One region of the Paraoerskovia marina genome, then DNA from elsewhere that is predicted to be linked to it. Evidence: riboswitches for the same ligand, from Rfam matches in the RefSeq annotation. Region 1 holds a riboswitch; each other region holds the start of a gene.
The links. A riboswitch is a leader RNA that binds a small molecule or an ion and turns the genes downstream of it on or off. The one in region 1 is predicted to bind S-adenosylmethionine.
Positions count from the first base shown of each region.

Region 1 (3,190 bases):
GAGAGCCCGGAGCCGGCGGGCACGGGACGAGGGTCGTCGACGACGGTCCAGCAGCCGTCCACGACGGTGTACTCCACCTGCGTGCCCTGGGCGACGAACGTCTCGAGGGCACGGATCAGGCGCTCGACCTCCTCACCCGCGGTACCGACACCGACCGAGGCGCGAATGGCCCCGCCGGTCAGCCCGAGCCGTGAGAGCAGCGGGTGGGCGCAGAACCGTCCGTCACGCACACCGATGCCGTGCTCGGCCGAGAGGTAGGCGGCCACGAAGCCTGGGTCGTGCCCCTCGACGGCGAACGTCACGACACCGACCGGGTCCTCGGCGTCGGGCCAGAGGCTGACGACCTCGACCCCCTCGATCGCCGACAGGCCGTCGACGAGGCGCCGTCGCAGCACGGCCTCGTGCTCGGCGAGCTCGGCCGGGTCGACCGCCGCGAGCGCGTCGCAGGCCGCCGCGAGCGCCACGGCGCCGATGACGTTGGGCGACCCTGCCTCGTGGCGGGCCGGTGCGGACTGCCACCGGGTCTCGTCGAGCCCGACCTGACGCACGGCCCCGCCACCGGCCAGGTAGGGCGTGCCCGAGTCGAGCCAGTCGCGGCGGCCGACGAGCGCGCCCGCGCCGAACGGCGCATAGGTCTTGTGGCCGGAGAACGCGATCCAGTCGGCGCCGCTCCGGGCGAGCGAGACCCTGCGGTGCGGGACCAGCTGGGCGCCGTCGAGGACGACCCGGGCTCCGGCGTCGTGCGCGATCTTGACGACGTCCGCGAGGGGCAGAGACTCCCCCGTGACGTTCGACGCCGCGGTGACGGCGAGCAGGACGTAGGGGGTCCGCGCGAGCTCGGCGCGCAGGGCCGCGAGCGTGCCGGAGACCGTCGGTGCGGCGGTCAGCACCGTCGCGCTCCCGCGCTGCCAGGGCAGCAGGTTGGCGTGGTGCTCGAGGTCGAGCACCAGGACCCGACCCGGCAGGCCGTCGGGCCCCGCGGGGACGCAGCCGGCGAGCAGGTTCAACGAGTCGGTGGTGTTGCGCGTGACGACCGTGACGTCGTCCGGCCGTGCGCCGACGAAGTCGCCGATGGTGCGCCGGGAGGCCTCGTACAGGGCGGTCGAGACCTGCGAGAGGTACCCCGCACCGCGGTGCACGCTCGCGTACAGCGGCAGCACCTCGGCGACGCGCTCGGCGACGCTCGCCAGGGCGGGGGCCGAGGCGGCGACGTCGAGGTTGGCGTACCGGATCGGGGCGGCACCGACCCGCGGGACGAGGGTCTCGGCGCCGGTGACGGGGAGCACGGGGTCCAGGTGGTCACAGACCGTGGTCCCGAGAGTTGGTGCGCTCACTGCAGTCCTCCAAGATCCGGGACGCCGCGGCGTCCCACGCTTGCCGCGCACCACCTGGTGAACGGCCGGGTCGTCACCCGGGGCACCCCACCGTGGGAGGAGGGTTGCCGGCCAGCAAACCGGGGTTTCGCGCTGGCACTCATGACCTGCCTCCAAGAATGGCGAGCCGGTCCGGGCCTGTCAAAAGCCGATCTCGCATCGTGGGCATCAATTCTGAGACGGCGTGTTGACGCCCGTCCGCCGTGACGTACGATCCCTCCAACCATCCAGAGCGGCTGAGTGACTTGGCACGATGACGCCGCAGCAACCCCCCTGGCCCTCAGGGCGCGGGTGCTACCGCCACGACCGATGGAGGAGCTCATGAGCACCCCGGACATCCGACCCGCCGACGGCTTTGCCGGTCACATCACCCCCCAGGACGCGTGGGAGATCCTCGCCACCGACGAGCGTGCGGTGCTCGTCGACGTCCGCACCGAGGGCGAGTGGCGCACGATCGGCGTCGCCGACGTCTCCTCGCTCGACAAGGAGACCGTGTACACCCCCTGGGTCACCCAGCTCGGCCCGAACCCGCACTTCCTCGACCCCATCCTCGAGGCCGGCGTGACGCCGGGCGACGGGCGCACCCTCGTGTTCCTCTGCCGGTCGGGCAACCGCTCGATCGGTGCCGCCGCCGCCGCGACCGCGGCCGGTCTCGGCCCCGCGTACAACGTGCTCGAGGGCTTCGAGGGCGACGCCGACGCGCTCGGCGTCCGCAACCAGAACGGGTGGCGCGTCGCCGGCCTGCCGAGCACCACGTGGACCTCCGCATGAGCGCGCCCTACGGGTCCGTCGCGGGCCCCTCGGGCCCCGGCGAGGTGCCCGGAGGCCGTGCGCGCGGGCCTCTGCCCGCGAGCGCCCGTCCGGCGACGCTCGCCGTGCGCGGCGGGCACCGCCGCTCCGAGTTCGGCGAGACCAGCGAGGCGCTGTTCCTCACCCAGGGCTACGCCTACGAGTCAGCCGCCGAGGCCGAGGCCGCGTTCACCGGCGACGCCGACCGCTTCATCTACTCCCGGTACGGCAACCCGACGGTGCACACGTTCGAGGAGCGGATGCGCCTGATGGAGGGGGCCGAGGCCTGCTTCGCCACGGCGACGGGGATGTCGGCCGTCTTCACGTCGCTCGCGGCGATCGTCGGCCAGGGATCGCGCATCGTCGCGGCCCGCGCCCTCTTCGGCTCGACCCTCGTCATCTTCGACGAGATCTTCGCGCGCTGGGGTGTGCAGACCGACTACGTCGACGGTCACGTCCTCTCCCAGTGGGAGGAGGCGCTGTCCACGCCGGCGGACGTCGTCTTCTTCGAGACCCCGTCCAACCCGATGCAGGACATCGTCGACGTCCGTGCGGTCTGCGACCTCGCGCACCGTGCGGGTGCGCTCGTCGTCCTCGACAACGTGTTCGCGACACCGCTGATGCAGAAGCCGCTCGAGCTCGGTGCCGACGCCGTGGTGTACTCCGCGACGAAGCACATCGACGGCCAGGGACGTGTTCTCGGCGGGGCGATCCTCGGGTCGTCGGACTACATCGACGGCCCCGTGAAGACGATGATCCGCAACACCGGCCCGTCGCTGTCGCCGTTCAACGCCTGGACGCTGCTCAAGGGCCTCGAGACCCTCGACGTCCGGGTCCGCGCGCAGAACGCCGCCGCTCACCGGCTCGCCGAGCAGCTCGAGTCGCTCCCCGGGATCGCGGCCGTGCGTTACCCGTTCCTCGACTCACACCCGCAGGCCGACCTGGCCCGCGCGCAGCAGACCGGCGGCGGGACGGTCGTCACCTTCGACCTGGACGTCCCCGCCGGCACGGACCCCGAGACGGCGAAG
Region 1 covers NZ_LT629776.1:2,976,453-2,979,642, forward strand. The annotation lists gene BLU20_RS13510 (aminotransferase class V-fold PLP-dependent enzyme) at 1-1,334, opposite strand, end outside; SAM riboswitch class IV at 1,366-1,481, opposite strand; SAM riboswitch class I at 1,594-1,689, shown strand; gene BLU20_RS13515 (rhodanese-like domain-containing protein) at 1,695-2,144, shown strand; gene BLU20_RS13520 (O-succinylhomoserine sulfhydrylase) at 2,141-3,190, shown strand, end outside.

Region 2 (3,190 bases), 570 kb from region 1:
GCGCTCGATCTCCGCCCAGCCGAAGATGTTGATGGCGACGAGGTCGACACCGGCCTCGTTCATGAGGCGCACGTCCTCGGCCCACGTCTCGCGCGTCCACTGCTCGGGGTTGTAGTCCCCGCCAAAGGCGATGCCGCGGTGCGGCAGCGGCAGACCGCGGCCCTGTGCTGCGGGGTCGTCCACGTTGACTCCTGGTTCTCGTCGTCGAAAATCAGTGTGTGCACGTGCACACAATCGAGCACGCTACACGACTTCCGGCGATGTGTACACGTGCACACACGACCAGTTCGGAGATAGCCTGCGCTCATGACCCCTCCCCCGCGGCAACGTGCGACGGTCCACGACGTCGTCGCCCGAGCAGGAGTCTCACGCGGAACCGTCTCCCGGTTCCTGAACGGGACGGGGTACGTCTCCGCGGACGCGGCGGCGCGGATCGAGGCGGCGATCGAGGCGGTCGGGTACGTCCGCAACAATGCGGCACGCAACCTCGTGACCCAGCGCTCGATGGCGGTCGGGTTCGTCGTCCACGAGCCCCACCAGCTGTTCCTCGGCGACCCGAACATCGGGTCGATCATGCTCGGCACCAACGACGCCCTCGCCGACGCCGGCTACCAGCTCGTCGTCCTCGTCGTCGCGTCGGACAGCGACGCCGAGCGTGTCTCGACCTACCTCCGCGGCGGGTTCGTGGACGGCGTGGTCCTCGTCTCCGCCCGGACGCACGACGCCGTCGCGGAGGCCGTGGAGAAGATCGCCCTGCCCGCCGCCGTCATCGGCCAGCCGGAGGGCGGCGGCTCCCTCCCCCACGTCGCGATCGACAACCACGCCGCCGCACGCGAGATCACCGAACGGCTCGTCGCGACCGGGCGCAGGCGCGTGGGAATGCTCGCGAGCGCGCTCGACCGGGACTCGGGCGCCGACCGGCTCGCCGGGTTCACCGAGGCGCTCGGCGAGCGGTTCGACGAGTCCCTCGTCGTGACGGACCCCCTGTACTCGTACACGTCGGGCGTCCGCGGCATGGCTGAGCTGCTGCGGCGCGACCCGTCGGTCGACGGGGTGTTCGCGGCGTCCGACGCCGTGGCCGCGGGCGCGATCGAGACGCTGCGCGCGCACGGGCGCCGCATCCCCGAGGACGTCGGGATCGTCGGGTTCGACGACAGCGACTGGGCCCAGCGCTGCACCCCGAAGCTCTCCACGGTGGCGCAACCTGCCCACGACATCGGACACGCGGCCGCGCGACTCGTCCTGGACCAGCTGCGCAGCCCCGAGGCCGCTGCGAACGTGACGCTCCCGACGACCGTGGTCTGGCGCGCCTCCGCCTGAGCACGTCACGTCGTCTCGCCCAACGGACAGCGCTTGGCCCACCATGCGGGCGGCTCGTAGGCTCGTCCCAGCAACCCATCCAGAGCGGTCGAGAGTCCTGGCTCGTCGACACCGCAGCAACCTGCCCGACGGAAGCCTCCCGAGGGGTACAGGTGCTAACGCCAGGTCCGATGGAGACCACGCATGTCTGAGGCACTCGTATGACCGTGACGATCGGCGCAGCCCCGGCCCGCCCGACGATCTCGTTCGAGCTGATGCCCCCGCGCAACCCCGACGCCGCCCCCAAGTTCTGGGAGACGGCGCGCCGCCTCGTCGCGGCCCGCCCCGACTTCGTCTCGGTGACCTACGGCGCGGCGGGCAACGACCGCTCGACCGCACGGAACGTCGTCGGGAAGCTCCTGGCGGGCACCCCCGTCCTCCCGATCGCGCACCTGACCTGCGTCGGCGCGTCGCTCGAGGACACGGAGTCCGTCATCGAGGACTTCCTCGACGAGGGCGTCCGCAGCTTCCTCGCCCTGCGGGGCGACCCGCCCGTCAACAACCCGGACTGGGTTCCGGCGGAGGGTGGGCCGTCGTCGGCCGTCGAGCTGGTGGCGCTCCTGCGCCGCGTCGAGGCACGGCGGTGCGCGGCGGACGTCTCGACCGCGCTGCGCGGGGCAGCCCGGCCGCTGACGATCTGCGTCGCCACGTTCCCCGACGGCAACCGGGACGCGGGCACCACCCGCACCCAGGAGGTCGCCCGCCTGCTGGAGAAGCAGCAGGCCGGCGCGGACTTCGCCATCACCCAGCTGTTCTACGAGGCCTCGTCGTACATCGAGTTCGTCGAGGAGGCCCGGGCAGCGGGCGTCACCATCCCGATCCTCGCGGGGATCCTGCCGATGACCGAGCCGCGCCGCCTGCGTCGTGTCGAGGAGCTCACCGGCGTCCCGGCGCCCACCTCGATCGTCGCCGAGCTCGAGGCCGCGGCGGACGACGACGCCGCGCGCCACGCCCTCGGCGTCCGACGCTCCGTCGAGCTCGCCCGCGCGGTCCTCGCCGCGGGCGCGCCCGGCATCCACGTCTACACCTTCAACAAGCACGAAGCCGCACTCGACCTGCTCGAGGGTGTCCACCTCGACGGCGGGGGTGCGCGGGCGACCAGCCCCGCACCCGCGGACCTGGCCAGCGGGCCGTGGGTCTCCGGCGAATCCACCACCCTCACGGAAGGACTCGCACCATGACCAGCACAGCATTTCCCGGAGGGACCGTCCTCGGTTACCCCCGCATCGGACGACGTCGCGAGCTCAAGAAGGCCGTGGAGGCCTTCTGGGCGGGCGACGCCGACACGCTCGACCTCGAGGTCGCCGCGGGCACGCTCCGCCGCGACACCGTGCGCCGCCTCGTCTCCCTCGGACTGAACCCGGACGACGGGTCGGTCCCCGGGTCGTTCTCCTACTACGACCAGGTGCTCGACGTCGTCGCGCTGCTGGGTGCGGTCCCCGAGCGGTTCCGCGACCTCATCGACCCCGACGACGGCTCCCTCGACCTCGCCGGCTACTTCACCGTGGCCCGCGGTCGCGGCGAGGACGCCCCGCTCGAGATGACCAAGTGGTTCGACACCAACTACCACTACCTCGTGCCCGAGATCAGCGAGACCACGTCGATCTCGTTCGCCGACCACCGGATCGTCCGCGAGTACGCCGAGGCGAAGGAGGCCGGGGTCACGACCCGCCCGGTCCTGGTCGGCCCCGTCACGTTCCTCGCCCTGGCGAAGGCGGCCGACGACGCCGGCGAGGGCTTCACGCCCCTCGACCGCCTGGACGACGTCGTCGCCGCGTACGCCGACCTGCTGCGTGCGCTCGGCTCCGTCGGCGTGCCGTGGGTCCAGCTC
Region 2 covers NZ_LT629776.1:558,121-561,310, reverse strand. The annotation lists gene BLU20_RS02565 (beta-galactosidase) at 1-183, opposite strand, end outside; gene BLU20_RS02560 (LacI family DNA-binding transcriptional regulator) at 307-1,320, shown strand; SAM riboswitch class I at 1,393-1,497, shown strand; gene BLU20_RS02555 (methylenetetrahydrofolate reductase) at 1,521-2,540, shown strand; gene metE (5-methyltetrahydropteroyltriglutamate--homocysteine S-methyltransferase) at 2,537-3,190, shown strand, end outside.
Region 2: another riboswitch for S-adenosylmethionine. It lies ahead of BLU20_RS02555 (methylenetetrahydrofolate reductase); the one in region 1 lies ahead of BLU20_RS13515 (rhodanese-like domain-containing protein).

Region 3 (3,190 bases), 490 kb from region 1:
CGCCCACGCGAGAAAGCGCTGTTGACGGCGCGTTCGACGCCGCGCTCGAAACGATCTAGGACGCCCATGCCACCTCCTCCCGTCGACGCACACGGCGACGACGCCACAGCCGCGCCCACCCGGTGCGGGCGCGGTCCCACTGATCGTAACGACGAGAGCGATCATTGGCCCTCTCGGTGCGACACGAGCGAGACACGGTGTGGTGAAGGTTCTGCGCACGCGCACCGGGCTGTCCTATTTGTCGCACGCACCGGCCGCCCCGCCGGGCTCGATTCAAGGATCAGGCCCGCTGCGTGCTAATCTCCTTCAGCGCGCGCGAGTGGCGGAATGGTAGACGCGCTAGCTTCAGGTGCTAGTGTCCGAAAGGGCGTGGGGGTTCAAGTCCCCCCTCGCGCACAGAGTCGGTCTCCTCCGGGAGATCGCAACGATGAAAGTCCCGACCGGGTCGACCGGATCGGGACTTTCGTCGTTTCTGGGGCGGCCGGTTGGGACCAGCGCCGCAGGTCGAGCTCAACCACCGTCGGTCGAGCCTGTCGAGACCGGGTTTCGACAAGCTCAACCTCCGCAGGTCGAGCTCAACCTCCGTTGGTCGAGCCTGTCGAGACCGGGTTTCGACAAGCTCAACCGCCGTCGGTCGAGCTCAACCGCCGTCGGTCGAGCCTGTCGAGACCTGCCGTCAGCGGAAGCGCAGACGGTGCGCCTGGACCAGGCCGATCAGATCGGCCCCGACGCTCCGAGAGGCGGCGGACAGCCGCTTCAGCGACTCCCGGAACCGGCGTCGGGCGTTCTTCAACTCTTGGTCACTGTCCCAACGACGCAGCATCGCGCCCAGACCCGCGACGGCGGAGAGCGCCTCGGCGTGCACGGCATGGTCTGTCGGCTCGAGTGCCTCGAGCCAGTCGGCGTAGCGCTGTACTCGCTGCTCCATCGCGTCCGAGACGAGACCGCTCCGGCGTAGGTCTCGGACGCCGATCGCCGGCGTCGTCGGCCCGCTACGGGTCGGACGCTCGACGATCGGGACGCCCTGCAGCACCGCCTCGTCGAAGACGCCGTGCACCCGGGCCTTGAGGTGGGCGCGCGCGGCAGCCACGCCAGAATCGTCTCTCACGGACGGGCCGATCAGCCGGTGAAGGATGGTCTGCCGGTCCGCGGGGGACGTCGCGGCCGCGGTGGCCAGATGGTGCGCGAAGTGGTGGCAGACGTTGCATAGCGTTCGGTTCCGGCTGAGCTCGGTCCGGCCCCACGAGCCGACCATGCAGGCCGTGCAGAGCATGCCGTGCTCGATGAGCGTCACGCCCGTTCGTCGTGCCCTCTCGCGACGACGCGCACCCGGCTCGTGTTCAAGGATTCCGTCGATCCGCAGGTAGTACTTCTCCACCATCCGTGGCTCCCTTCGCTCCTTCCCGCCACGGTCGTGGCGGGCCGGTCTTCCTCCTGGGGCACCGTGCGCGGGGTGGCGCGGTTGCCGGACCAGCACGCGGAGGGCGTATCGCTGGTCGCTCTTGACCTGGGGCAGGACGATAGCGGCGGATGGCGGGTGGTGCAAACCGGGACAAGCGGGTCTCGACAGGCTCGACCGACGGGGGTTGAGCTTGTCGAAACCGGGTCTCGGGCTACGGGTCTCGACAGGCTCGACCGGCGGGGGGTCTCGACAGGCTCGACCGACAGGCTCGACCGACGGAGGTTGAGCTTGTCGAAACCGGGTCTCGGTCTACGGGTCTCGACAGGCTCGACCGGCAGGGGTCTCGACAGGCTCGACCAACAGGCTCGACCAACAGGCTCGACCAACAGGCTCGACCAACGTCAGACGACGTAGTCCGCCAAGTGTTCCCCGGTGAGCCCGGCCCGGGCGGCCACGAGGTCGGCCGGCGTGCCCTCGAAGACGACGCGACCGCCGTCGTGCCCGGCGCCGGGGCCGAGGTCGATGATCCAGTCGGCGTGCGCCATGACGGCCTGGTGGTGCTCGATCACGATCACGGACTTGCCGGAGTCGACCAGCCGGTCGAGCAGCCAGAGCAGGTGCTCGACGTCGGCGAGGTGCAGGCCCGTCGTCGGCTCGTCGAGGATGTAGGTGCCGCCCTTCTCGCCCATGTGGGTGGCGAGCTTGAGCCGCTGGCGCTCGCCGCCGGAGAGGGTGGTCAGGGGCTGGCCGAGCTTGACGTACCCGAGCCCGACGTCGGAGAGGTGGCCGAGGATCTTCGCGGCGGCGGGGACGCGCGAGGCCCCGGTGCTGAAGAACTCGGAGGCCTCGGCGACGGAGAGCTCGAGGACCTCGCTGATGTTCTTGGCGCCGCCCGCGGAGTCGTCGTCGCCGAGGGTGTACTCGAGGACGGAGGCCTGGAAGCGTCGGCCCTCGCACTCCTCGCAGACGGTCTCGACGCTGGCCATCACCCCGAGGTCGGTGTAGATCACGCCGGCGCCGTTGCAGGTGGGGCAGGCGCCGTCGGAGTTGGCGCTGAAGAGACCGGGCTTCACGCCGTTGGCCTTGGCGAAGGCCTTGCGGATGGGGTCGAGCAGGTTGGTGTACGTCGCGGGGTTGGAGCGCCGCGACCCGCGGATGGGGTCCTGGCCGACCGACACGACGTCGGCGCCTGACGGGATCGACCCGTGGATCAGCGAGCTCTTGCCGGACCCGGAGACGCCGGTGACGACGACGAGCACGCCGAGCGGCACGTCGACGTCGACGTCCTGGAGGTTGTGCATCGAGGCGCCGCGGATCTCGAGGGTGCCCGACGGCGTGCGGACAGCGTCCTTCACCGAGGCCCGGTCGTCGAGGTGGTGGCCGGTGAGGGTGTCGGAGCCGCGCAGCCCGTCGACGGTGCCCTCGAAGCAGATCTCGCCGCCGGCGGTCCCGGCGCGCGGGCCGAGGTCGACGACGTGGTCCGCGATCGCGATCATCTCGGGCTTGTGCTCGACGACGAGCACGGTATTTCCCTTGTCGCGGAGCTGGAGCAGGAGGGTGTTCATCCGGTCGATGTCGTGCGGGTGCAGGCCGATCGACGGTTCGTCGAAGACGTATGTGACGTCGGTGAGCGACGACTCGAGGTGGCGGATCATCTTCACGCGCTGCGCCTCGCCGCCCGAGAGCGTCCCCGACGGGCGGTCCAGGCTCAGGTACCCGAGGCCGATGGTCACGAACGACGCGAGCGTCGCGCGCAGCGCCTCGATCAGCGGTCCGAGCGACGGCTCC
Region 3 covers NZ_LT629776.1:479,782-482,971, forward strand. The annotation lists gene BLU20_RS02285 (FhaA domain-containing protein) at 1-68, opposite strand, end outside; tRNA gene BLU20_RS02290 (tRNA-Leu) at 314-396, shown strand; gene BLU20_RS02295 (hypothetical protein) at 677-1,381, opposite strand; SAM riboswitch class IV at 1,392-1,508, opposite strand; gene BLU20_RS02300 (ATP-binding cassette domain-containing protein) at 1,804-3,190, opposite strand, start outside.
Region 3: another riboswitch for S-adenosylmethionine. It lies ahead of BLU20_RS02295 (hypothetical protein); the one in region 1 lies ahead of BLU20_RS13515 (rhodanese-like domain-containing protein).

Region 4 (3,190 bases), 640 kb from region 1:
CGTCCTCGCGGTCGCTGATCTCGCTCTCCCGGTCGTCGAGCGCGTCCTGCTCGTCCTTGAGCGCGGCCTGGTCCTCGGCGAGCTGCTCCTGCTGGGCGGTCAGGTCCTCCATGTGCGTCTCGAACTCGGCGCGGTCGTCCGCGAGGGAGTCGCGCTCCGCCTCGGCCTTGGCCTGCGAGGCGTTCGCCTCGGCGATCGCCTCGCTCGCGTCGCCCCGTGCGGCGAACGCGAGGACCAGCCCGATGACGAGCCCTGCGCAGAGCCCGCCGATCGCGGCGGCGACCATCGGGCCCGTCGCGGTGCGCCGTCCGGAGGACCCGTCCTTGCTCGGGTTGCCCGCGCCGGATCGGCTGCCGCGTGACGGCGCCCCGGCGGCCGGGGAGTCGTCGGGGGTCGCGCCCAGGGCGACGACGCCGCTGGCGGACGCGGTCGGTGTCGACCCCGACGGGCTGCGGGTGGTCGACCCGCTGGTGGCCGTCCTGTCGCCCGAGCTCCGGACGGTGGTCGTCCTCGTGCTCGTGGCCGCCGGAGTGCGGACCGCCTGCATGACGGCGGTGGCACCCGGATCGGTCGCGGCGGGGACCACGGTCGTGGCGTCGTCGTCGTCGACCCAGTACTCCCAGCCGGGAGGGGCCGGGGGCCACGACGGGTCGGGCGACCAGGTCGCATCGGGCTCGAACCCGGGCGGGGTGCTCCACCCCGGGGGCGGGTTGAAACGCATGTCAGGCTCCTCGATCGGTTGCGCGGAACACTATGCGGCAAGCGAGGTGGTTTGCGCCAGACCGTGTGCATTTTTGGGCAGGCGGACGACGCCGGCCTCCCGTGTCGGGAGCGGCCTCCGGTCAGGTGGTCGCGGGGCGGGGAGCGGGGCCGACGCCGCACTCGACGAACGCGGAGACGGTCCGGATCGCGTCGTGCGCGTCGTCGACGACGTACCGCAGGGCGTGGTGCTCCTCGTGGACGGCGACGAGGTCCCCGACGTGGAGCGCGGCCCGCAGATCAGCGGCGTGCCAGAGGATGGCGCGGTTCGGCACCGGTGCGGGCTCTCCGAGACCCGTCGGTCCGGACGGCGCGGCAGGGAGGACGTCGGCGTCGTAGCCGACACACGTGAGTCGTTCCGACACGGACCGCACCACCCCGGTGCGCCATCCCCACGGCGTGGCGTCGAGGGCGGCGCGCTGCGTCGGTGTGAACCCGTACCCCGGTGTGACCGGAAACACAGCCGCGGTGGCCTCGGGCGTGCGCGTGCCGGCGAGGGGAAGGGTGGTGGCGGAGGCCATCTGCGTACTCCTGACGTGGTGCGCTTCCCCCACCGGCGGCGGGGGCGGGTCTTCCTCCGGGAGCACCGTGCGCACTGGCGCGGTTGCCGGTCCCGCACGCCGGAGGGCGATACCACGGGGCCTCATGACCGCGACCATCGTAGGCCGATCCGCCCGCGGATGGCGAGCCCGTCGTCGGGCACCGCGTCCGCACGCAGAACGACCCCCCGCCACGAGTGGCGAGGGGTCGTCGGTTCAGCTGCCGCGTCAGGCGGCGGGCTGAGAAAAAATCACGCGGGGCGGATGTTCTCCGCCTGCGGGCCCTTGGGGCCCTGCGTCACGTCGAACTCGACGCGCTGCGCCTCTTCGAGCGTGCGGTAGCCCTGCGTCTGGATCGCCGAGTAGTGGGCGAACACGTCGGCGGAGCCGTCCTCGGGGGCGATGAAGCCATAGCCCTTCTCCGAGTTGAACCACTTCACGGTACCGAGCGTCATCTTGTTTCTCCTTCAAGAGGTGTCAACGGCCCCGACTTCCGAGGCCGGCATCACGGTGATTCGTCGTCAACTCTTGGGTAAACAAGGTCCGCCCGGTCCGGAGACCGAAGCGCAAGGACAAGCGAACTGCATTCTGCGAGTACGAGCGTACCGGGTTTGAGCCAGGGACACCATGGCCTGACGGCAGAATCATGTGGAGATTTCCGCGCCGCCGGTGCCGCCGCTGCCGCCGGTGCTGCACGCGCGGCCAGGCGGTGCGGTCGCGGGTCGAGGCGGGGCTGTGCGACGTCGTCGCCGCCGAAACGGCACGATCGTGCCGGTATTGCCCGCCAGGTGAGACGAAACGTGTCATGAGTCACATCACGGTAACGATCGGGCGGAACTGTGCCCCAGGACACATCGCCGACACATTCGCTGCCTACTGTGACCGCACGGCACGAATGGTGTCGTGGATCACAGGTCCACCTCGGAGGGAAAAGACTTATGAAGCGACGGACCCTTGCGACGCGAAGCCTCGCGCTCGCTGCAGCCCTCAGCCTGGGCCTGGCGGCCTGCTCGACCGACGACGGCGGCGACAGTGCCGACGGTGGCGGCGACGGCGGCGGCGGCGACGACCAGCTCGTCGTCGGGACGCTCCTGCCCCTGACCGGAACCCTCGCGTTCCTCGGCCCGCCCGAGGTCGCAGGTGTCGGCCTCGCGGTCGACGAGATCAACGAGGCCGGCGGCGTGCTCGGCAACGACGTGACCATCGAGGGCGCAGACTCCGGCGACTCGACGGACTTCAACGTCTCGACCCAGTCGGCGACCGACCTCATCGGCAAGGACGCTGACGTGATGATCGGCGCCGCGTCGTCGAGCGTCTCGCTGAACGTCGTCGACATGGTCACCGAGGCCGGCGTCATGCAGATCTCGCCCGCCAACACGTCGACCACGCTCTCGGGCTACAGCGACCTCTTCGCGCGCACCGCCCCGCCGGACTCCGTCCAGGGCTCCGCCCTCGGCTCGCTCATCCTCGACTCGGGGGCCACCAAGGTCGGCTTCCTCGTCCAGAACGAGGACTACGGCACGGGCCTGCGCGACAACGTCCAGCAGACGATCGAGGCAGGCGGGGCCGAGGCGGTCTACGGCGGCACCGGGGCCGGGCAGGAGTTCCAGCCCGGCGAGTCGAACTTCTCCGCACAGGTCACCGACCTGCTCGCGCAGGACCCCGACGTCATCTCCGTGATCGCGTTCGACGAGACCAAGGCGATCGTCACCGAGCTCGTGGCCCAGGGCTGGGACCTCGGCGGCAAGACGTTCTTCTGCGACGGGAACACGGCGTCGTACGAGGGTGACTTCGACGAGGGCACCCTCGAGGGCGTCATCGGGACGATCCCCGGTGCCGAGGCCAAGGGTGAGTTCAAGGAGCGTCTCGACGCGTTCTACGCCGACTCCGAG
Region 4 covers NZ_LT629776.1:627,961-631,150, forward strand. The annotation lists gene BLU20_RS02835 (excalibur calcium-binding domain-containing protein) at 1-721, opposite strand, end outside; gene BLU20_RS02840 (hypothetical protein) at 843-1,280, opposite strand; SAM riboswitch class IV at 1,296-1,410, opposite strand; gene BLU20_RS02845 (cold-shock protein) at 1,550-1,753, opposite strand; gene BLU20_RS02850 (ABC transporter substrate-binding protein) at 2,237-3,190, shown strand, end outside.
Region 4: another riboswitch for S-adenosylmethionine. It lies ahead of BLU20_RS02840 (hypothetical protein); the one in region 1 lies ahead of BLU20_RS13515 (rhodanese-like domain-containing protein).